Regions from separate parts of the Streptomyces sp. NPDC052043 genome, predicted to be linked through region 1. Evidence: riboswitches for the same ligand, from Rfam matches in the RefSeq annotation. Region 1 holds a riboswitch; the other holds the start of a gene.
The links. A riboswitch is a leader RNA that binds a small molecule or an ion and turns the genes downstream of it on or off. The one in region 1 is predicted to bind fluoride.
Positions count from the first base shown of each region.

Region 2: it holds a riboswitch for fluoride, as region 1 does, so the genes downstream of both, ettA (energy-dependent translational throttle protein EttA) here and ACIHCX_RS35990 (MFS transporter) in region 1, are expected to answer to the same signal.

Region 1 covers NZ_JBIUBT010000021.1:94,054-104,858, reverse strand. Annotated here, with positions in the region: gene ACIHCX_RS36025 (amino acid adenylation domain-containing protein) at 1-142, shown strand, start outside; gene ACIHCX_RS36020 (TauD/TfdA family dioxygenase) at 196-1,200, shown strand; gene sbnB (2,3-diaminopropionate biosynthesis protein SbnB) at 1,197-2,276, shown strand; gene sbnA (2,3-diaminopropionate biosynthesis protein SbnA) at 2,314-3,366, shown strand; gene ACIHCX_RS36005 (MFS transporter) at 3,501-5,240, opposite strand; gene ACIHCX_RS36000 (MarR family winged helix-turn-helix transcriptional regulator) at 5,293-5,751, opposite strand; gene ACIHCX_RS35995 (CAP domain-containing protein) at 6,135-6,872, shown strand; fluoride riboswitch at 7,032-7,093, shown strand; gene ACIHCX_RS35990 (MFS transporter) at 7,583-8,605, shown strand; gene ACIHCX_RS35985 (inorganic diphosphatase) at 8,745-9,248, shown strand; gene ACIHCX_RS35980 (dioxygenase) at 9,362-10,294, opposite strand; partial or broken gene ACIHCX_RS35975 (maleylacetate reductase) at 10,291-10,805, opposite strand, start outside.
Region 2 covers NZ_JBIUBT010000002.1:590,449-601,253, reverse strand. Annotated here, with positions in the region: gene ACIHCX_RS07320 (gamma-glutamyltransferase family protein) at 1-1,696, opposite strand, end outside; tRNA gene ACIHCX_RS07315 (tRNA-Gly) at 1,740-1,845, shown strand; gene ACIHCX_RS07310 (DUF5707 domain-containing protein) at 2,416-3,213, opposite strand; partial or broken gene ACIHCX_RS07305 (UTRA domain-containing protein) at 3,423-3,635, shown strand; gene ACIHCX_RS07300 (GNAT family N-acetyltransferase) at 3,711-4,250, shown strand; partial or broken gene ACIHCX_RS07295 (transposase) at 4,322-4,665, opposite strand; partial or broken gene ACIHCX_RS07290 (IS110 family transposase) at 4,669-4,992, shown strand; partial or broken gene ACIHCX_RS07285 (UTRA domain-containing protein) at 4,988-5,241, shown strand; gene ACIHCX_RS07280 (hypothetical protein) at 5,282-5,686, shown strand; gene ACIHCX_RS07275 (barstar family protein) at 5,766-6,863, opposite strand; gene ACIHCX_RS07270 (hypothetical protein) at 7,097-8,194, shown strand; fluoride riboswitch at 8,328-8,391, shown strand; gene ettA (energy-dependent translational throttle protein EttA) at 8,430-10,097, shown strand; gene ACIHCX_RS07260 (hypothetical protein) at 10,121-10,534, shown strand; gene ACIHCX_RS07255 (GntR family transcriptional regulator) at 10,577-10,805, opposite strand, start outside.

The DNA.
Region 1 (10,805 bases):
CCACTGGCGAGACTGGGAGTTCCTGGCCGAGCAGGTGGAGCTGTGTGAACTCACCGACGGCGGCCACTACTTCCCCCGCACCCGCCCGGCCGCCGCGGCGGCGGCCGTCCTGGACGCCGCCGAACTGCTGGCCTCCTCCTGAACACCGCTGAGGTCCGCCCTGGCCTCGTTGGTGACGAACGAAAGGAAACCGAGATGTCGTTCCCGTCCCCGGCTTCGGTACTGGAGGTGGAGCTGCGACCGGGCAGACCGCCCGTCCTGAGCGTCGAGCCCTTTGCGGACGCGACCGGATGGGCGGCCGAGCACCGCGAGGCACTGCGGGCGCGGGTCGCGGAGCACGGAGCGCTGCTCGTGCGCGGCCTGAAACTGCGGGAGCCGGAGCAGATCTCCTCCGTCTTCACGGTCCTGGCCGGCCCCCTGATGCCGGAACGGGAGGCCTTCGCCCCTCGCGAGTCCTACGGGGCCGGCCTGTACTCCTCGACCGCCTGGCCCGCCAACCAGCCCATGTGCATGCACCACGAGCTGAGTTATGCGCTGAAGGTGCCCGGGTTGATGCTCTTCGCGTGCCCGACCGCTCCGGCCGAGGGCGGGGCGACCGCGGTGGCCGACGCGGAGGCCGTGCTCGGCGCGCTGCCCGCGGAGCTGACCGAGCGCTTCGAGCGCGAGGGCTGGCTGCTCACCCGCAGCTACAACGACGAGATCGGGGCGTCCCTGGCGGAGTCGTTCGGGACCGAAGACCGCGAGACCGTCGAGAACTACTGCCGCGCCCACGCCATCGACTTCGCCTGGCAGCCCGACGGCGGCCTGCGCACCCGGCAGCGGCGCTGCGCCGTGGTCCGGCACCCGGTCACCGGCCGGCGCTGCTGGTTCAACCAGATCGCCTTCCTCAACGAGTGGACGCTGGCCCCGGAGGTGCGCGAGTACCTGGTGGACGAGTACGGCCCGGACGGGCTCCCGTTCAACACCCGCTTCGGCGACGGGGCACCGATCGGCGAGGACGTCGTCCAGCTGCTCAACGAGACCTACGAGGCGCAGACCCTGCGCGAGCCCTGGCAGTCCGGCGACCTGATGCTGGTCGACAACATCCGCACCGCGCACAGCAGGGAGGCCTTCAGCGGTGACCGGCAGGTGCTGGTCGCCATGGCCGAGCCCCAGCGCCTGGCCGAGTACGGCCCGACTCCGAAGGGAAGCAGGCGATGACCTCCGTCACCTCCCCCGCCACCGACCCGACCGCCTCCCGATCGGCCCCGGTGCCGACCTTCGCCGTGATCTCCGGCGCCCAGGTACGGCAAGCGCTCGAGGGGCGCGAGAAGGAGCTCACGGAGCTGGTCGAGGCGACCTACCGGCTGCACGGCTCCGGCAGCACGGTGAACCCGCCCTCGTACTTCCTGCGCTTCCCCGACAGTCCCACGGCGCGGATCATCGCGCTGCCGGCCTCCGTCGGCGGGCCGGTGGGCGTGGACGGACTGAAGTGGATCTCCAGCTTCCCGGCCAACGTCGGTTCCGGTCTGCCCCGGGCCTCGGCGGTCCTGGTCCTCAACGACCACGACACCGGCTACCCCTTCGCCTGTCTGGAGAGCTCCATCATCAGCGCCACCAGGACCGCCGCGTCCGCGGCGCTGGCCGCCGACTGGCTGACCCGCAACCGGCCCCGCCCCACCCGGGTCGGCTTCTTCGGCACCGGTCTGATCGCGCGTTACATCCACGCCTTCCTGACCGGCACCGGATTCGGCTTCGGCAGCGTCGGCGTGTACGACGTGTCCGCCGACAGCGCCGCCGGGTTCTGCGGCTACCTGCGCCGGACCGGCGCGGCCGGGCATGCCCCGGAGATCACCGTCCACGAGAGCCCCGAGGACCTGATCCGCTCCAGCGACCTGGTGGTCTTCGCGACGATCGCCGGCGAGCCGCACGTCACGGACCCGTCCTGGTTCACCCACCATCCGGTCGTCCTGCACGTGTCGTTGCGCGATCTCGCCCCCCAGGTGCTCCTCTCGGCGGCCAACTTCGTCGACGACGTCGAGCACTGCCTCAAGGCCGGCACTTCGCCGCACCTGACCGAGCAACTCACCGGCGGCCGGGAGTTCCTGAACGGGACCCTCGACGACGTCATGACCGGGCGGGTGGATCCGCCCACCGACCGGCCGGTGATCTTCTCGCCGTTCGGCCTGGGGGTCCTCGACCTCGCCGTCGGCAAGTACGTCTACGAGGAGGTGGCCCGCGCCGGAAACCTGCACGTCATCGACGACTTCTTCCATGAGCTGCACCGGTACGGCTGAAATTTCCTTCCCTCGGCCCAGGCATCAGGAGGCCAGCGTGCCCGTCATCTCAGCCCCCCACGCCTTCAACGAAGGCCAACTCTATGTTGATCTCCGGTCGATCTTCGGGCGCTCGCTCTACCTGAAGTGCGAGGGTTTCAACTTCGCCGGCTCGATCAAGATGAAGGCCGCGACAGAGATGGTGGAGGCCGCGGAACGGGACGGCCTCCTGACGCCCCGCTCGATCCTCATCGAGTCCTCGTCGGGAAACCTCGGTGTGGCGCTCAGCATGATCGCCGCCAGCAAGGGTTACCGGTTCCTGTGCGTGACGGACTCGCGCTGCAACCTGTCGGCCCGGCTGCTGATGGAGGCGCTGGGCAGCGAGGTGCACGTCATCGCCGACCAGGACGCCAACGGAGGGTTCCTCGGCGCACGGCTCGACTACGTCCGCGCGCTGTGTGCCTCCGACGACCGGTACGTCTGGCTGAGCCAGTACACCAACCCGAACAACTGGGGGGCCCACTACCGCAAGACCGCGCCGGAGATCGCGCGTCAGTTCCCCCGTCTCGACGTGCTGTTCGTCGGCTCGGGCACCACCGGCACACTGATGGGCTGCGCCCGCTTCTTCCGCGACTGGCACCGGCCGGTGCGGATCGTCGCGGTGGACACCGTCGGCTCGGTGGCCTTCGGCGGCAAGCCGGGCCGGCGGATGATCCCCGGACTGGGCATGAGCATCCGCCCGCCGCTGCTCGACGAGTCCTTCGTCGACGAGGTGGTCCGGGTCGAGGAGGCGGACACCATTCGCGCCTGCCACCGGCTGGCCCGGCGCGGCTTCCTGTTCGGCGGTTCCACCGGGACGGTGGTCAGCGGCGCGATGGAGTGGCTGTCGCGCAACGACGCACGCGAACTGACCGCCGTGGCCATCGCCCCGGACCTCGGAGAGCGCTACCTCGACACGATCTACCAGTCCTCCTGGCTGAAGGACCTGTACGGCGACGCGGTCCTCGGCGACCTGCACGACCAGGAGGAGCCCGACACGGAGGAGGTGACCGCCGGCTCCCTGGCCGTCGACCCGCGCTCCCGCCGGCAGCGCGGGCCCGGCGACCCGTAGGGCCTCTCGTTCGGATCACGCCGGGCTCGCGGACCCCGGCACCGCTCCCCCAGGCTCTTCGAGCAGCCCGCCACGCGGACGGGACCGCGCGGCGCACGGCCGCCCCGCGGTCCCCTCCGGGAGCCCGGCGCCGGTCAGCTCGCCGCGCCGCGCAGTTCGGACAACGTGGCCGCGGTCAGCGGCCGGGGCTCGCTGCCGGCGTCGACCAGGACCACCGTGCAGGTGGCGGCATGGGTCAGGGCCGCGGTGAAACTGCCGTCGGCGAACTGGGCGAGCGCGCCGCGCGGCGAACGGCCCACCGCCACGGCACGTGCGCCCACCTCGGCGGCGTGCCGGGCCAGGGCGCGGCCGGCCGCCGCGTGGTCGCCGACACTGCCGAGGATCTGGCCCCGTGCGACGACGCCCTGGGCGGCGAGGCGGTCGAGGTGGCCGGTGACGGTGGCGCGCGCCTGCGCGAAGTCCTCGGCGTCGGCCGCCTGTTCCTCGACGACGGCGGTCTGCTGGACGTGCACGACCTCCAGGGGGCTGCCGGTGTCCCGGGCGAGTCGTGCCGCGGCGTCGACGATCACGGCGGCCCCTTCGTGGGCACCGACGGCGACGACCACGGGCGGCGTGCCGGTGGACGGCACGGTGCCGACGGGCGTGAACGTCGGCGTGACGGGTTCCCCTTCGGCGGTGTTCGTCTCGGCCTGTCGCAGCAGCCGGTGGCCGCAGGCCAGCACCGGAATGGCGAGGAGGAAGGTGGCGGCGCCGAGGTAGAACGGGACGCTGAGGTCGGTGGCGTCGGCGAGCTTGCCGGCGACGTAGGGGGCCAGGCCGCCGCCGATGAAGCGCAGGAAGCCGTACGCCGAGGAGGCGACGGGCCGCTCGACCGGGGAGACGAGCATGACGGCCTGGGTGGTCAGGGTGTTATTGATGCCGATGAACGCGCCGCTGACGACGACCGCCACGATGACCACGGTCGGGGTGGCGACGCCGGCGGCTATGACGGCCATCACGATGCTCAGGCCGACCAGGTTGGCGTAGAGCACGGGGGCGGTGCCGTAGCGGGCCTGGAGGCGCGGGGCGAAGAAGACGCTGAAGGCGGCGACGAGCAGGCCCCAGCCGGTGAAGACCAGCCCGAGCTGGTGGGCGTCCAGCTCCATCGGGTACGGCGCGTAGCCGAGCATGGTGAAGAAGCCCCAGTTGTAGAGCAGGGCCATGAGGCCCATGGTCAGCAGGCCGCGGTGGCGCAGCGCCTTGAGGGGGGCCAGCGGCGAGGTGCGGCGTGCGGGCTTCGGCAGGTTCGGGACGAAGGCCAGGGTGGCCACGAGCGCGATGGCCATGAGGACGGCGACGCCGAAGAAGGGGCCGCGCCAGCTGATGGAGCCCAGTTCGCCGCCGAGCAGCGGGCCCACGGCGATGCCGAGGCCGAGCGCGGTCTCGTAGAGGATGATCGCGCCGCCGAAGCCGCCGCTGGCGGAGGCGACGATGACGGCCAGCGAGGTGGCGATGAACAGGGCGTTGCCCAGTCCCCAGCCGGCGCGGAAGCCGACGATGCCGTCGATGGAGCCCGATGTGCCGGCCAGGGCGGAGAAGACGACGATGACGGCCAGGCCGGTGACGAGGGTGCGCTTGGCCCCGAAGCGGCTGGAGAACCAGCCGACGATCAGCATCGCGACCGCGGTGACGATCAGGTAGCTGCTGAACAGCAGGGAGACCTGGCTGGGCGTGGCGTGCAGGTTCTTGGCCAGGGCGGGCAGGATCGGGTCGACCAGGCCGATGCCCATGAACGAGATGACGCAGGCGAACGCGACGGCCCAGACGGCCTTGGGTTGTTTGAAAGGACTGGCGGCCTTTCCGTGGCCGGCGGGCTTTGCGTGCGGTGCACTCATGTGCGCCTCTCCTGTGAGATGGGCTGAGGTGGTCGGCGGTGGCGTGGGCGGGTCAGGAGCGCGCCTGGCGGTCCTCGATGACGCGGGCCAGGGCCGGCAGCGCGACACGCACCGCGCGCTGTTCGGCCTCGGGCAGTTCCTCGACGAGTTGCCGAAGGGCGCGGGCGCGTTCGGCGCGGCGCCGGCGGAAGAGCTCCAGCCCCGCGTCGGTGACCTCCACCAGCACGCCCCGCCCGTCGCTGTGGTCCGCGGTGCGTCGCACCAGGCCCGCACGCTCCAGCCGGGTCACGAGCTGGGTCATGTTGGGCTGGGACACGCTTTCCGCCCGCGCCAGCTCGGTCAGCCGGTACGGGCCCTCGCGGCCCAGCCGGGACAGTGCCGAGGAGGCGGCGGTGCTCAGTCCGCCGGCGGTCGCGCTGCGCCGCACGTAGCGGACCAGCTGCTCGACGGCGATCATCAGGTCCTCGGGCGACGCCTCGGGGTCCACTGGGTCCATAACCCGCTTATGCATAAGTGCATTATGCACTTAGCTGTAGGACGAAACAAGATTCCGCGGTTCCGTGACATCCGTCACGCCCAAACCCGCAACTAGGCGTCCGGCATAGTAGGCGCCCCTCAAGTGACATATGGGATATGTCCGCCTTCGTGCAGGCAGCGCGCCGCAGCGACACTCCGACGCATCACTCCCCCGCCGTCGGCGCTCATTCCGTGCCATTCAGGACTCCTGACCGGGCGTCAGGAGTGCGGATACCGCGAGGAGGCGGGAACAGCACGTTCACGTTCGCTTTCGCAAGGACTTCGCGAAACTACGAGGTGAGGTAGTACCGAGGGCCCTTTGCGCCCTTTGCGGAGCCGTCCCAAGAATGACGACCCCCACCCCGAGCGAGGTCACGCATGGGCACGCACCGCAAGAAGCAGCACTACCGGCGCATAGTCGTCGCCGCCGTCGCCGTGGGCGCCGTCGCCGTCCCTTCCACCGCACTGGCCTGCACCGGCAGTACCGCCGCCCCCGGAGGCAGCAGCCCCTCCTTCGGCGCCGGAAACCAGCCGGGCGGATCCAGTGGATTCCAGCCGGGTGGACCCGGCTGGGCCTGGCACGGCCACCCCTTCTCCCCGATCAGCCCCGCTTCGCCGGCCGAGCCGTCCGCTCCCGCCGAACCGAGCGCACCGGACGCCGGAGCACCCGCCCAACCGAGCGCGCCGGACGCCGGAGCGCCCGCCCAACCGAGCCCGTCCAAGGACACCAGCACGTCGTCCGGGGCCACGGACCGCATCGTGGAACTGGTCAACTCCGAGCGCGCCAAGGTCGGTTGCTCGGCCCTGACCGTGAACGACAAGCTGGCCAAGGCCGCCCAGGCACACAGCGAGGACATGGCGACCCAGCAGAACATGTCGCACACCGGGTCCGACGGGTCCAACCCGGGCGACCGGATCACCCAGGCCGGCTACAGCTGGCAGAGCTACGGCGAGAACGTCGCCTACGGCTATGCCACTCCGGAGCAGGTCATGGCGGGCTGGATGTCCAGCGCCGGCCACAAGGCGAACATCCTCAACTGCTCGTTCAAGGAGATCGGCGTCGGTCTCGCCCAGCCCGGCAACTACTGGACCCAGGACTTCGGAGCCGCCCGCTGACCCGCGGCGGGACAGCGGCTTCCGCCCCTCGGCGGCCACGTCGTTCGGCGCGGACCGGCATTCACGCCGGACCGCGCCGAACGTGGGCCACCCGGTCCCCACAGCGGGCGGCCGCCCGCCACCGGGCTGGCGGGTACGTCCCGCACGGGGGCACCATGGACGGTGACGGGCGATGAGGCTCGCCTTGACCGCACGTCCGTGCCGATGGCCTCTGCGAGCACGGCCGCCGCCCGGCGGCCCGGCTGCGGAGGCGACCATGGCCCTGCCCCACCGCCGCGAGCGAACACCGGCACCACGTACCGGGCCCCCCGCCCCCGCCCGGGGCGCGGCGCTGCGCTTCGTGCTGCTCATCGGCGGCGTTGAGCATGTTCTCGGACTTGACATCTCCCCCAGCTGAAGCAGGGGGATTCAACCCTCACGGGTTGAGGTTTCTGCTTCATCGACAGCAGCCGACCCGAACAAGCGGCGAGGACTGGTGTGCCAGTCATCGGTCTTACGCCAGCTCCACAGACCTGACATCCCGCCAGCCCGGCGGTAGGCCCGGCCAACTTGGTTCTCGCCGCCCGGGCATTTCGGAACCTATCACCCGTCTGGCAGCCATGGCTGCCAGACGACGAATTGCCCTGGCGGCGATTCGTCTTTCCCTGCCCTGCTCCGCAGGAGTCCGATTCATCCCGCCCTGAAGGACGGGGTTCCTCGGAGGAGATCCGATGCGCACCCCGGCCCGCGACGCGATGCTCGCGCACGCCACCGCCGAGCTGGGCCGCGGCCGGGTCTACGGCGTACGGGAGGCCCTCGACGCCGCCGGCGCGACGGCCGGTCCCCTCGTCATGGTCGGGGTTCTGGCCCTGCACGGCGGTTGCCGCCTCGGTTTCGCCGTGCTCGCCGTTCCGGCCGTCCTCACGCTCCTCGTCCTGGCCGGCGCGTGGCGGCGGTACCCCGATCCGGCGGGCCTGGACACCGCCGAAGGCGTGCCCGGCCGGTGGGGCACCCCGAGGGCCTTCTGGATCTACCTGGCGGGCATGGGACTGATCGCCGCCGCCTACGCCGACTACCCGCTCATCGCCTACCACTTCGGCCGGGCCCATGTCGTCGCCACCCCCTGGATTCCCGTGCTGTACGCGGGCGCCATGGCCGCCGAGTCGGTGGCCGCCCTGGTGCTCGGCCCCGCGTTCGACCGGTGGGGCGTACGCACGGTGGTGGGGGCGACCCTGCTGACGGCGTGCTTCCCGCCGCTGGTCTTCCTCGGCGGCGCGGTACCCGCGGTGATCGGTGTGGTGCTGTGGGGACTTGGGGCGGCCGTTCAGGAGTCCGTGGCCAGGGCCGCCGTCACCGGCATGATCGGCCCGGACCGGCGGGCCTCCGCCTTCGGCCTGTTCGACACCGGCTTCGGACTGTGCTGGTTCGCCGGCAGTCTCGCCCTGGGCGCCCTCTACGACCGTTCGGTGACCGATCTGGTGGCCTTTCCGGTCGTGCTGCAACTGGCCGCCGTCCCCCTGCTGCTGGCCGCGCGGCGGCCGACGAACGGCGGTGGGGCGGGCCGGCCGGGAGCTGCACCGGCGACCGGCCGCGGGCGTGCCCGGCACGACGCCGGGTCGCGGACCTGGTCACGGTGTCGACGAGGCCCGTTCGGCGTAGGCTGGATGCTGCTACGGCGGTCCGCCGGGCACATGACGAGCGCGCCCAGCGCGCCGGTGACGGGGCTCACCGCGACCGCGGCACGACGCCGCTGACGGTCCCTGGTCCAACGGATGCGACCGGGAGGAACGATGCCCGCGCCGACCGACCCGCGCTCCCCGTCCGTGGCTCCGCCGCCTCTACCCGCCCGGCAGGTACGGCCGGCGAGACGGCCTCCGCCGTCAGGAGGACACCATGGAGTTCGACGTGATCGTGGAGATCCCCCAGGGATCCCGGAACAAGTACGAGATGGACCACGAACTGCACCGCATCCGGCTGGACCGGTTGCTGTTCACCTCCACCCAGTACCCGGCGGACTACGGCTACATCGACGGCACGCTCGGCCGCGACGGCGACCCGCTGGACGCGCTCGTGCTGACCGGCGAGCCGACGTTTCCGGGCTGCACCATCGAGTGCCGGGCGGTGGGCATGTTCGCCATGAGGGACGAACAAGGCCCCGACGAGAAGGTCCTCTGCGTCCCCGCCCACGACCCGCGGTACGCACACGTGCAGGACATCGACGACATCCCCGTGTTCGACCGGCTGGAGATCACCCACTTCTTCGAGGTGTACAAGGACCTGGAACCCGGCAAGTCCGTCGAGGGCTCGCACTGGGAGGGCCGCGAGCAGGCCTACGCGGAGATCGACGCCTCCCGTGCCCGCGCCGCCGCCGCTGAGCGCAGGCCCGTCCACGGCTGAGGGGCGCTCCGGGGGCGGTCCCGAGGGGCGGAGGAAGGCGCGGAGGAAGGCCATGACGGTGCGGACCCGGCTGGGCGCCAACGCCGTTGTCGGTGGCGGCGGGTGGCTGCCGGTCAGGCGCCGGTGGGGGCCAGGACGATGTCGAAGCGCGCCTTCGACCAGGTGCCCTCGATCGGGCGGCCGTCCGGGGTGGCGGTGCCGGGGGCCTGCTGTTCGAAGTCCTTGACCAGCGACTCCTTGACGCCGAAGACGCTGTCGCGGTCGAGCAGTTCGTCGCCGCGCACGAAAATGTGCGTGACGAGTCGCCGGTGGCCGTCCGCCGTGACCATGAAGTGCAGGTGCGAGGCGCGGTACGGTGAGCGGCCGACGGCCTGGAGCATCCTGCCGACCGGCCCGTCGTGCGGGATCGGGTACGGCGTGGGGGTGATGCCCCAGAAGCTGTAGCGGCCCTGCCGGTCGGTGAAGAGGTGGGCCCGGGCGGCGGTGCGGCCGTCGTCGTACTGCACGTCGTAGAGGCCGTCCTCGTCGGCCTCCCACACCTCGACGCGGGCGCCGGCCAGCGGAGCGCCGTCGGAGCCGGTGACCGTGCCCTCCACCCAGCACGGCTCCCCCGTCGCGCCGAACGCCATGTCGCCGCCGATCGCAATCCTCGGGGAGCCTTCGACGAAGAAGGGTCCGAACACGGTCGCCTCGGTGGCGTCGCCGCAGGCCCGGTTGTTGATCGCGATGGTCTGCATCGAGGCGCCGAGGGTGTCGGAGAGCAGGATGAACTCCTGCCGCCTGTCGTCGGTGATGTGGCCGACCTCGGTGAGGAACGCGATCGCCGCGGCCCACTCCTCCCCGGTCGGGCGGACCTCCCGCAGGAACGCGTGCAGATGCTCGACCAGCGAGACCATCACCTGCTGCAGGCGCGGGTCGCCGCACTGGCCGAAGGAGCGGACGACGCGCTGGAGGAGTTCCTCCTCCCGGGCCTCCTGCTCGGCGGACACGGGCGGCCGGGGCGTCTCGTGCTCGGCCCCGTCGGGCCCGGTGCGGACGTCGGTCATGACGGTTCGCTCCCTTCCCAGGCTGCGTGCAGCAGCGCGGTGATGTCGTCCTCCGTGACGGGGGCGGGGTTGCCGGCGGGGATCGCGGCCAGGATCGGTGCGACGGCCTTGGCGATTCCGTCCTCGGGCATGCCGTAGTCCCTGAGCGCCTTCGGCGCGTCCAGCGTGGCGCGCAGCGCGGCCAGGCCCGCCGAGGCGCTCGCGCTGCCGAAGGCCTGCGCGATGCGCCGCTCGGCCTCGGGGGCGTGGGGTGCGTTGAAGGCGAGTACATGGGGCAGGACGACGGCGTGGGTCTGGGCGTGCGGGAGATGGAACATGCCCCCCAGCACATGGCAGATCTTGTGGTGCAGGCCCGAACCGGCGCCGGCGAAGGAGACCGCGGCGAGGTAGGCGCCGTAGAGGGTCTGCTCGATCCCCTCCGTGCTCGCCGGGTCCGCGGCCACCACGGGCAGGCCGGCCGCCAAGGCGCGGACGCCCTCCCCCGCCAGCACCCGGTCGATCGGGTCGGCGC
Region 2 (10,805 bases), on a different contig from region 1:
GGCGCCGCAGTTCCGTGACGACCTCCGCGTCCATGCGGGACTCGACGGTGACGCTGCCGGGGCGCGTCCCGCGCGGGTAGAAGGAGCCGGGGAAGCTGTCGTTGTGCCAATTCGGCGCGTCGACGGCGCCCTGGAGGTCGAGCCCGCCGCGGACGGGGGCGCGCAGCGCGACCGCGAGGAGGAAGTGCAGCTGCCACTGGTCCTGCTGGTCCCCGCCGGGCGTGCCGAACGCCATGACGGGCACCCCGTCGCGCAGCGCGATCGAGGGGGTGAGGGTGGTGCGTGGACGGCGCCCCGGCGTCAGCGAGTTGGGCAGGCCCTCCTCCAGCCAGGCCATCTGGAGCCGGGTGCCGAGCGGGAAACCCAGTTCGGGCACGACGGGGTTGGACTGGAGCCAGCCGCCGCTGGGCGTGGCGGCGACCATGTTGCCCCAGCGGTCGACGACGTCGATGTGGCAGGTGTCACCGCGCGTGCCGCCGTCGGCGGCCACGTCGGGCTCGCCCGGCACGGGGGAGGTGGGGCTCTTGGCGAACGTCGGCTCGCCGACGCCCATCGCGTCGAACCCGCCCACCTCGGCGGCCACCGCGTGCGCGTGCGCGCTCAGCCGCGGCACGCGCCCGCCGGGGCTGCCGGGCCGCAGCTCGTACGAGGCGGCGGCGCCGACCAGCTTCCGCCGCTCGGTGTTGTACGGCGCCGACAGCAGCTCCGCCAGCGGCACCTCGGCGGCGTCCCCGTACCAGGCCTCCCGGTCGGCCATGGCGAGCTTGCAGCCCTCGATCAGCAGATGGACGTAGTCGGCGGAGCCGTACGGGGGCAACTCGGCCGGGAGCAGAGCGAGTTGCTGGAGGAGCACCGGGCCCTGGCTCCAGGGGCCGGCCTTGCACACGGTCCAGCCGTTCGAGTCGTAGGACGCCGGAGTCTCGTAGGTCGCGGACCAGGCGGCGAGGTCGGCCGCCGTCAGGGTGCCGGTGTGCCGTTCGCCGCTGGTGTCCAGCGTCGGCCGCCCGGCCTGCCGGACCAGGGCCTCGGCGATGAAACCGGCGCGCCACACCTCCCGCGCGGCCTCGATCCGCGCCTCCCGGTCGCCTGCGCCCGCGGTCTCGGCGAGCAGCCGCTGCCAGGTGGCGGCGAGCGCGGGGTTGCGCAGCAGCGCGCCGGGCCGCGGCGGGCGTCCGCCGGGCAGGTACACCTCGGCGGACGAGGTCCACTCGGTCTCGAACAGCCTCCGCACGGTCTCGACGGTCTCGCCGACGCGTTCCACGGGCGCGTGTCCGTGCTCGGCGTATCCGACGGCGTACTTCAGGACATCGGCGAGGGGCTTCGTGCCGTGGTCGCGCAGCAGCACCATCCACGCGTCGAACGCGCCCGGCACGGCGGCGGCCAGCGGCCCCGTGCCGGGTACGAGGTCCAAGCCCAGCGCCCGGTAGTGCGCGACCGTCGCCCCGGCCGGGGCGACACCCTGCCCGCACAGCACCCGCACCTCGCCGCCGGCCGGTGCGAGCAGGATCGGCACCTCGCCGGCGGGCCCGTTCAGGTGCGGCTCCACGACGTGCAGCACGAAGGCCCCGGCCACGGCCGCGTCGTAGGCGTTGCCGCCGTCCTCCAGCACGGCCATCGCCGACTGCGAGGCCAGCCAGTGCGTGGAGGACACCATGCCGAAGGTGCCCTGGAGCGTGGGCCGGGTGGTGAACCGCATCTCTCACCTCGGTGTTCGCGCGTACCGTGACTCCGCTCGGCGTTGACCAGTCAGCAGGCTACCCATCGGCTGCGCTCACACTCCCGCGCCCTTACCGGCAGGCGCCTTCCAAGCGCTTGGCCGCAGGTTCGAGTCCTGCCGGGGAGCCAGTCTCCGCCCTCCCTCGCGGGAGGGATGCCGTGCTCGGCCCATGCCCCGCGCGTGCCCCTTCCGTGCCCGATCGAGCGGGAAACTGCGGGGAGACACGGTGACGAGCGGGCAGCGTGCAGCGCGACGGCCCCGGACCATATGACCTGGTCAGGGGCCGTTCACCTACGCAGGCCGGTGCGGACGGCCTCCTTGTTGTCCGCCGCGTCGACCCCGCCCAAGGGGTGGGCGATGGGCTGATCATCCTCCGGACCCCCGATCAACGACTCGGATATGGCGCCTCCGTACGCGTTGCCCCCACCGCCGTTGGGTAACGCCAGCAGCGCCAGCACCGCGCCCACACCCACGGCGATGCCCAGCCAACCCCACCCGCGTCCCCTGCTCGCCCCTCCCGCACAACGGCATCGGCGGAAAAGTGCGGGGTCCGTACTCCACAGCACACGTCTTCCCAACTGGTGCTCCAGGATCCCGAGCGCGCGACGCTTCTTTCGGCGGAAACGCCCCCTCGCGGAAACGACGAAGGGCCCGACCTGCCGGGCCCTTCGGTTCTCTCGCTACCGCGCGCTGCGGGACTACTTCACGTGGACGAAGTCACCAGTGGCGTTGACTGCGGGAGTCGAGGTCGTACCGGCGAAGCTCCAGCGCCAGTAGCCGTCCTTCACCGCCTTGACCGTGGTCTTCAGCGTGCCGGTTTTGGAGCTCTTCACCGTTTTGACGGTGGTGTATGTGCTGCTGTTCTTCTTCCGGAACTGGAGTTTGACCGATTGGGACGTGTAGCCCGCGTACTTACCGGTGTCCCAGTTGGCCCGGTCCAGCTTGCCCGTGACCGTGATGGTGCTGCCCTTCTTCACGGGCTTCGGGGAGGCTTTGGCCGTCAGCCGCGACAGCCGCTGGAACCTGACCGAGGAGAACTTGGCATTCTCGGTGAAGAGCCCGTCCTTGCCCCATGCGCCGGCGTAGACCCGCCAGGTCGTGGCGTTGGTGTTCCACAGGTATCCGGGATCGACCGTGATGGTGAGGGTGCAGGTCGAGGTTGTGGCGTTCGCGGCCTTGCACTTGGCCCTTTCTGCGTCCGGGTGGAACCCGAAGCCGTACAGGTTCGGGTTGCTGTCGCGGCCCCTCCAGAGGTAGGAGAGAGCGTCCTCGATGCCCGAGGAGTGGGACGCAGTGACGGAGACCGTCACCTTCTTGGTGGCGGTGGTACCGAGCACGATCGGCTTTCCACTGTTCACAACGACCTTGCTGATCACCGGGGCGGCGTCCGCCCGCGTCAGCGCGAACGAAGGGCTGCTTGCCTGAGCGACCGGCGCGGTGAGGGCAGACAGGGCCAGGGCGCCGGAGACAGCGGCAACAGTGGCACGAATACGCATTTGTTCCCCAAGTCTGGTCCGTGGGTCTGCTGACCCGACAGACCAGACCTGGGGCGCACGTGAAAGGTTGTACACAAAGATGAAAGCGGCGTGAGACTCATGCCCAGACCTCGGCGACGAAGCGAGCTGCAGGTCATGTCCGCTGGAGTGGTGTATCGACGGCCACTCCCGCGGACGTGACCCCCGACGGGTCGCCGTTCCGGGCGGACATGAAGACCGTGGGTAGGCAAGGAGACTGGGAGAGCCGGACCGACGCCAAGGTGCCGGCGCCGGCAGAGATCGCGGCGCGGCTGGGCATCGCCGAGGATGAGATGTGCGTCCGGACGGCGTACGAGTTCCTGGCGGACGGCAGGCCGGCTCAGCTGTCGACGAACTGGGAGCCGTACGACCTCACCGCCGGCAGTCTCGTCGTCCTCCCCGAGACGTCTCAGGGGGCTAAGAAGCCAAGAGGGTCGCGAGTCTTGATCACTGCTGAGCTCGCTGATTGGCTGGCCGACATGACTGATCTCGGACCCGTTGCCTGGCCGCCTGCACCGATCAGGACCGAGAGGCTAGTGCTCCGTGAGCCCGAGGCCCGGGACCGTGCGGCGTTCATCGAGCTGTTGGCGTCGCCAGATGTGCACACCTACCTCGGTGGACCCCGCCCGCGTGACGAGCTTGAGCGCCAGTTGCCCGAGGTGCCCGAGCGATGGCCCGGAAGCTTCGTCGTGGATCTCGATGGGGCAATGATCGGCCAGATCCTGCTCAGGAGAGCGCCGGATCACCATCGCCCGGCTGCCGCGGGGAAGGCCGATCTCGGCTACCTGCTCCTGCCACGGGCGTGGGGATTCGGGTATGCCGCCGAATCGTGCGCGGCGGCACTTGACTGGTTCGAAAGCGTTCTTCCTGGTGAGCCGGTGGTGCTCGCCACCCAGACCGCTAACGTCAGCTCGATGCGCCTCGCGGCAAAGCTGGGGTTCACCGAAGTAGAGCGGTTCCGGGCCTGGGACGCCGATCAGTGGCTCGGCCAGCGGTCCCCGGTCGCGCCCTCCGATTGAGCCCGCGCTCGACAGCTCGGATCTGTCGAAGCGCCGTTGTTCTCTTTGACGAAGCCGGGCGGGTTCGCGGGTCATGCAGGCGCTGGAGGGAGCGGCGCGAAGGCGCGTTGTTCGTCGAACGGCTGCCGGGTCTGGAGGCAGTGGTGGAACTGACCGAGGAAGCGGTTGAGCAGGGACGCTGGGCGGCGTTGTGCCAGTCTCCGTGCTCGCGCCGTCGCCGGTAGTGGGCGTTCACGCCGGGCGAGGCCCGGAGGGCTGAGAAGGCCCAGAGGAAGCCGGTGTGCATGAGCCGGTTGTTCTTGACGAAGCGGCGGCCGACGAAGCGTTTCTTGCCGGAGGCGCGGGTGATCGGGGCGGAACCCGCGTAGGACTTGAGTGCTCTGGCGTCGGCGAAGCGGGTCCGGTCGTCGCCGATTACGCCGTCTTGAGCCGCCAACAGGTCGACAACCAGATCCCCTCCCTGCTCCGCGAGTACTATCCCGCCGCCCTGCACGCCTTCCAGAGCAAGGAAGGCGGCCTGACCAGGGCAGACGCTCGGGTAATCCTCACCCTGGCCCCGACCCCGACGAAGGCGGCCCGGCTCACCCTCGCCCAGATCCGGGCTGCCCTCAAACGCAGCGGGCGCATCCGGTGCTTCGACACCGAGGCCGAACGCCTGCGGAGCGTCTTCCGCGCCGAGTACGCCCACCACCTCCCGGCCGTCGAAGACACCTCCGGCCAGCAATTGCTGGCCCTAGGGAGGGCCGCACGCCGGAACGGGCGTCGTGAACCGGATGGCCTCGATTGGTGTAACAGTCAGCCACCCCGTGGAGCAGCGGAGCCCAGGCAGGCGGCCACCGAGGAGGCATCGCTCCTCGGTATCCAGAAGGCCGCACTCGTCATACACATCCGGCGGACGTACTACAGCGACCAGGGGCAGCCTTTGGAGACGGCGGACATCGTGGTGCCCGCCGCGCACTGCGAGATCGTCTACGAGATCCCGATCAACCGCCGGCCTGTCCGACGGATCATGATGCTGACAGAGTGTGCACGTGAGTTACAGCATCTACCTGCTCCGTTTCGTGGACGGCGAGGTCGTCGCGCTGGACGCCGAACAATTCCGGCGAATGATCGAGCCTTACGTGGTGGCGCGCAGCTCTGAGGAAGGCTTCTCCCAACTCCGCGCAGAGGATGGGGGTGAGGCGGACCTGTACCACGCGTCCCAGGCCGACGAGGGGTTGTCGTCCGTGATGGCGACGCACTTCGCCCGCGGCGCGATGAGCGGCATGCTCACCCGACTGGCCGCAGCCCTTGGGGCCTCGATAGTCCCCCAGGACGGTGGTGCGCTGATCTTCCATTTGGACGACCGCCGTCATCTTCCTGCACAGTTCCAGGAGAAGGCGGTCGTCATAGAACCCACGGCGGACGCGTTCCAGGCAGCGCTCGACGCGCTCTGAGTTCTTCCCAAAGCATCTGTCGCTGTTTCGAATCGTGCCGGGGACGCCATCAAGACTGGGTAGTTGCTCGGACGGCGGTTCACGCCAGGGTGACGTGCATGCCGCCCTCGGCCAGGGCATCGAGGGTCTCGGCGAACAGGTCGTAGGGCCGGCCGTCCGGTGTCAGGGTTGGGGACAGGTACGCGCGTGCGGTCGCGGCGTTCCGCCACAGCAGGGTTGCGGGGGCGGTGTAACCGAAGGTGCCGCGCAGGCAGTCGTCGAGCGCGGCCAGACAGCCGCCGAAGTAGCCACCCGGCCCGTTCACCGCCTCCCCAAGCGCCAGGTAGAGGCCCGGTTCGTCGGTGATGTGCCGACCGTCGAGTTCGTAGGCGTGACCAGCTGGTCGGTCGCGGTGGGCACGTCGGCAGGCCCGCTCGCGGACGAGGTCGAGCCAGGCCTCGCGGCGCCGGGTGTCGAGGCTCGCCCAGGCACCCAGCGTGTCCGGCGGCCCGGCGAGCCACCGCTCCCAGATGGGCCGGGCGTATTCGGGAACCGGTGTGAAGAACTTTCCGTCGAGCTCCACGTCGATCAGATCCATCCCGTAGGAGGATGGGCGCCAGGCGCTGACCTTGGTCCACAGCACCCGATCGGTGAGCGGCTCGCCCTGGTCGTCTTGTATCTCCAGGGCAGCCCCCTCCAGGTCCAGTGCCCGCCGGGTGCCCTTCAGCAATGCAGCCCGCAGCTGATCACCCTGGGCGAGCCCCCGCAGGACGAGCGGGGGCGCCACCTGTTCGGGCGGCAGGACGCGGGCGAATTCCCGGCAGGAGCCCAGCCATCGGTGCCCGTCGTGCACTCGGACAGGACCCCTGTGTCCCTCGGGCGGCCCTTCGTAGTCGTCCAGACCGGTGAGCACGAGACTGCCGGTCCTCAAGAGCGGCCCTGGGCTCTCCGCGTCCTCCAGCAGCCAGGGCTCGAGTGCGTCGTCGTCCGGCACCAGCCATACCCGACTGCCGACCCAGCCCCGCACCTCGGCGCCTTCCGGTACCCAGCCGAACAGTTCATACGTCCCGCGCTGGGGCTCCCCGAAGAATCCGTCCACTACTGCGCACACACCCCAGACGTGGCCGTGCTCTGTCTCCCTCAGCGTGTACCGCCCATGCCCGCGATGGTCCCTGTCCTCACGCACGGTGGTCATCATGCCCGGACAGGGCTTCGCGACGAAGGCATTTTCTATGGCGGTCGCACCATGTCCACTGACGCCGGCGGAGGAACAAGCAGAACGCAAGTTCAGCTCGGCGCAACGGCGCGAAGCCCCCGGGGATCCCCCCCCCCCGCAGCGGTCATGGTGCCAAGTTGAGCCGTGTGATGATGCGCGAGAAAGTGATCGGCCCTGGGGTGGGGCCGGGTGCATAAGAAGGGTGGGGCCCCATCGTGGGCAAGGGCGGGGAGTCCATACCGGACGAGGAGTGGGATCGCTTCCTTCGTGACGCCGAGGCGGGGGCCAAGGACGCGCCCGAGGAGCCGTCGGCGCGGGCGCGGATGGTGACGCGGCGGCTGCGGGAGGAGACCGACCGGCCGGAGCCGTGGCGGAGTCGGCAACCGGCCCGGCGGCAAGGAAGCAAGGCCTGGTACGCGTTCGGTCTGCTGGTGGCCGCCGCCCTGCTGGTCGTGGCGCTGGATCCGGGGCGGGTGGCTGGATGGTTCGGAGGTGGAGGCGGCGAGAGTGCTCCCCTCGCCGCGGAGTCGGCACGTCCGGATCAACCGCCGCCGACGGAAGCCGCAGCCCAACGTCCCACCATGGAGCAGCCGTTCAGGGGGTCGCCCGCGGCACAGTGGGGTGACGGGACCGCTGGGATCGGCCTGCCCGAGGCACGAGCGACCGGCTGGATGAGCAAGGGACAGGTCACGCAGGCGCTCGAGAAGACCCAGGACTTCCTCGCCGCGTCCAGTCTGGATCCCCATGTGCTGCGCGGGGAGCGGCCGGGGAAGGCGATCGCGTTGATCAATCCTCATCAGCAGGACGTCCAGGACTACCTGGCGACCTCGTTCCGCACGCCCGGCCGGGAGAACGATCCTCTGCTGCTGTTCAGCCGGTTCGACAGGACGAAGGTCCGGCTTGTCGGGGATGTGGTCAGGACACGAGGGCGGATCACGTACCGAGAGGGCGAGCGCGGTGCGGTCGAGGTGACCACCGATGTCACGTACGTGTATCCCGTCGTACGCGCCGCAGCGGGAAGCGACGAGGTCGCGCGCACCATCGTGCGCCGCGAAGTCGTGATGAGCTGGGACGACCCGGCGAAGGTCGTCATCGAACCGGGTACGTTCTCCCTCGTCTCCTACAAGGTGGACACCACCAACGGTGGCTGCGGCACCTTCACCGGCTACCTCACCCCAGAGTTCGACGCGGAGCGCGCCGCCTCGCGTCCGGGAGACGGCCCCGAGGTCGACCCGTACGACCGGAGCGCCTCGATGGAAACGCGCATGCGGGAGGCCGGCGATGCGGGGTGCGGGACTGCCACACGGTCGTGAGCGGCGGGTGCGGGGAGTCAGAGGCTCGCTCTTGGCCTGCGGTGATCGTCGCCGAGCGCAGCGGGCGGGCCACGCGCCGGCCCGCGGGGGCCGGACTGGCAGGACCGCCCGCGGCGGGCGCACCATGGGGTGAGGGGACATGGGCGATGAGGCTCGCCCCTGACCGCACCTTGCGTGCTGATGGCCTCTGCGAGCAGCGGCCGCCGTGCGGTGGCCCGGTATGGAGGCATCGCGGATGTACGTGTACACGATGCGCAAGGCCCGCATGGCCCACGGCGACAAGGTCATCCTCGACGGCGTGACCCTCGCCTTCCTGCCCGGCGCCAAGATCGGCGTGGTCGGGCCGAACGGCATGGGGAAGTCGACCGTTCTGCGGATCATGGCCGGGCTGGAGCGGCCGACCAACGGCGACGCGTTCCCCGCGCCCGGCATCAGCGTCGGCATCCTGGAACAGGAGCCGACGCTGGACGACACCACCACCGTCCAGGGCAACGTCGAGCAGGGCGTGGCGCAGATCCGGGGCATGCTGCACCGCTACGAGGAAGTCACCGGCCGCCTCGGTGACACCGAGGGCGACGAGATGGGGCGGCTGCTCGACGAGCTCGGCGGCCTCCAGGAGGCCCTGGACCACGCCGGCGCCTGGGACCTCGACTCCCGTCTGGAGCAGGCGATGGACGCCTTGCGCTGCCCGCCGCCCGACACCCCCGTGCGGGAACTCTCCGGCGGTGAGCGACGCCGGGTCGCACTGTGCCGGCTCCTGCTGTCGCAGCCGGACCTGCTGTTGCTGGACGAGCCGACCAACCACCTGGACGCCGAGTCCGTGGCCTGGCTGGAGCAGCATCTGGCCGACTACCCGGGCACGGTCGTCGCGGTCACCCACGACCGGTACTTCCTGGACAACGTGGCGCAGTGGATCCTGGAGATCGACCGGGGCCACGCCTATCCGTACGAGGGGAACTACTCCACGTATCTGGAAGCCAAGGCGGCCCGCCTCCAGGTGGAGGGCCGCAAGGACGCCAAGCGGCAGAAGCGGCTCGCCGAGGAGCTGGCGTGGGTGCGCTCTGGCGCGAAGGGGCGGCAGGCGAAGTCCAAGGCGCGGGTGCAGCGGTACGAGGAGCTGGCGGCCGAGGCGGCGAAGACCAGGAAACTGGACTTCGAGGAGATCCAGATCCCGCCAGGACCGCGCCTGGGGAGCCTGGTCCTGGAGGCGGACCACCTCACCAAGGGCTACGGCGACCGGGTGCTGATGGAGGACCTCTCCTTCTCCCTGCCGCGCGGCGGCCTCGTCGGCGTCATCGGCCCGAACGGCGTCGGCAAGACCACCCTCTTCCGGATGATCGTCGGCCAGGAGCAGCCCGACGCGGGCCTGCTTCGTCTCGGTGAGACCGTCGAGATCTCCTACGTCGACCAGAACCGCGCCGGTCTGGACCCCACCAGGTCCGTCTGGGAGGCCGTGTCCGGAGGACTGGACCACCTGCGCGTCGGCGATGTGGAGATGCCCTCGCGCGCCTACGTCGCCACCTTCGGCTTCAAAGGCGCCGACCAGCAGAAACCCGTCGGCATCATGTCCGGCGGCGAACGCAACCGCCTCAATCTGGCGTTGACGCTGAAGCAGGGCGGCAACCTCCTCCTGCTGGACGAGCCGACCAACGACCTCGACGTCGAGACGCTCGCCTCCCTCGAGAACGCGCTGCTCGGCTTTCCGGGGTGCGCCGTGATCACCGCGCACGACCGGTGGTTCCTGGACCGCATCGCCACCCACATCCTGGCCTGGGAGGGCGGCGCGAACTGGTTCTGGTTCGAGGGCAACTTCGCCGACTACGAGGCCAACAAGGTCGAACGGCTGGGGCCGGAGGCGGCCCGCCCGCACCAGGTCACCCACCGCCGTCTGGTCCGTGGTTGACCGGCCCGACAGGAGCCTTCGCCATGACGCACCTCGATCAGGAGGCGGTGGCGGCCCTCCGCGCCGCCCAGCTCACCGTCATCAACGCCACCTGGCACCTCTGCGAAGAACAGGCGGTCGAGCGGTTGGCCCACGTGCGCGGCCTGGCCTGCACCCCGCTGTTCCCCGGGCACCCGGTGATCCGGGTCGTCACCTGCGACGGACGGCTGCTGGGCCGGGTCCGGCGGCACCGCGACGGCCGCACGGCTCGCTGGATCGCCGTCCCCGCCGGCACCGCCCGGGGGATCGGCGCCTACCGCACCGCGCACGGCGCCGCCCGTGCCCTGTCCCGCGACGCGGGCATGCCCCGCCACCGGGTCACCGACCGCCCCGCACCCGCCACGGCGTCCGGCCACCAGACGAATCCGCAGCCGCCGCCGGGAAAACGGCGGCCCTGACGGTCACCGTGGAGGACGACGGTGCATGCCCCGCTCCGGCCGTCAACGGTCCGTCTCGGAGGGGAACACCGCCGCGTGCGCCGCCCGGAAGAGGGTGGTGACCTCCTCACCGCTGAGCCCCTGGGACCGCGCCTCGTCCATCCACGCGGCCAGCGAGGTCCGCAGCGGGGAGACGGGGCCCTCCTGCGCCGGTGCCAGGGAGCGGGTGATGAAGGTGCCTGCCCCCTGCCTCACCTCGGCGAGCCCCGCGCGCTCCAGCTCGCGGTACGCC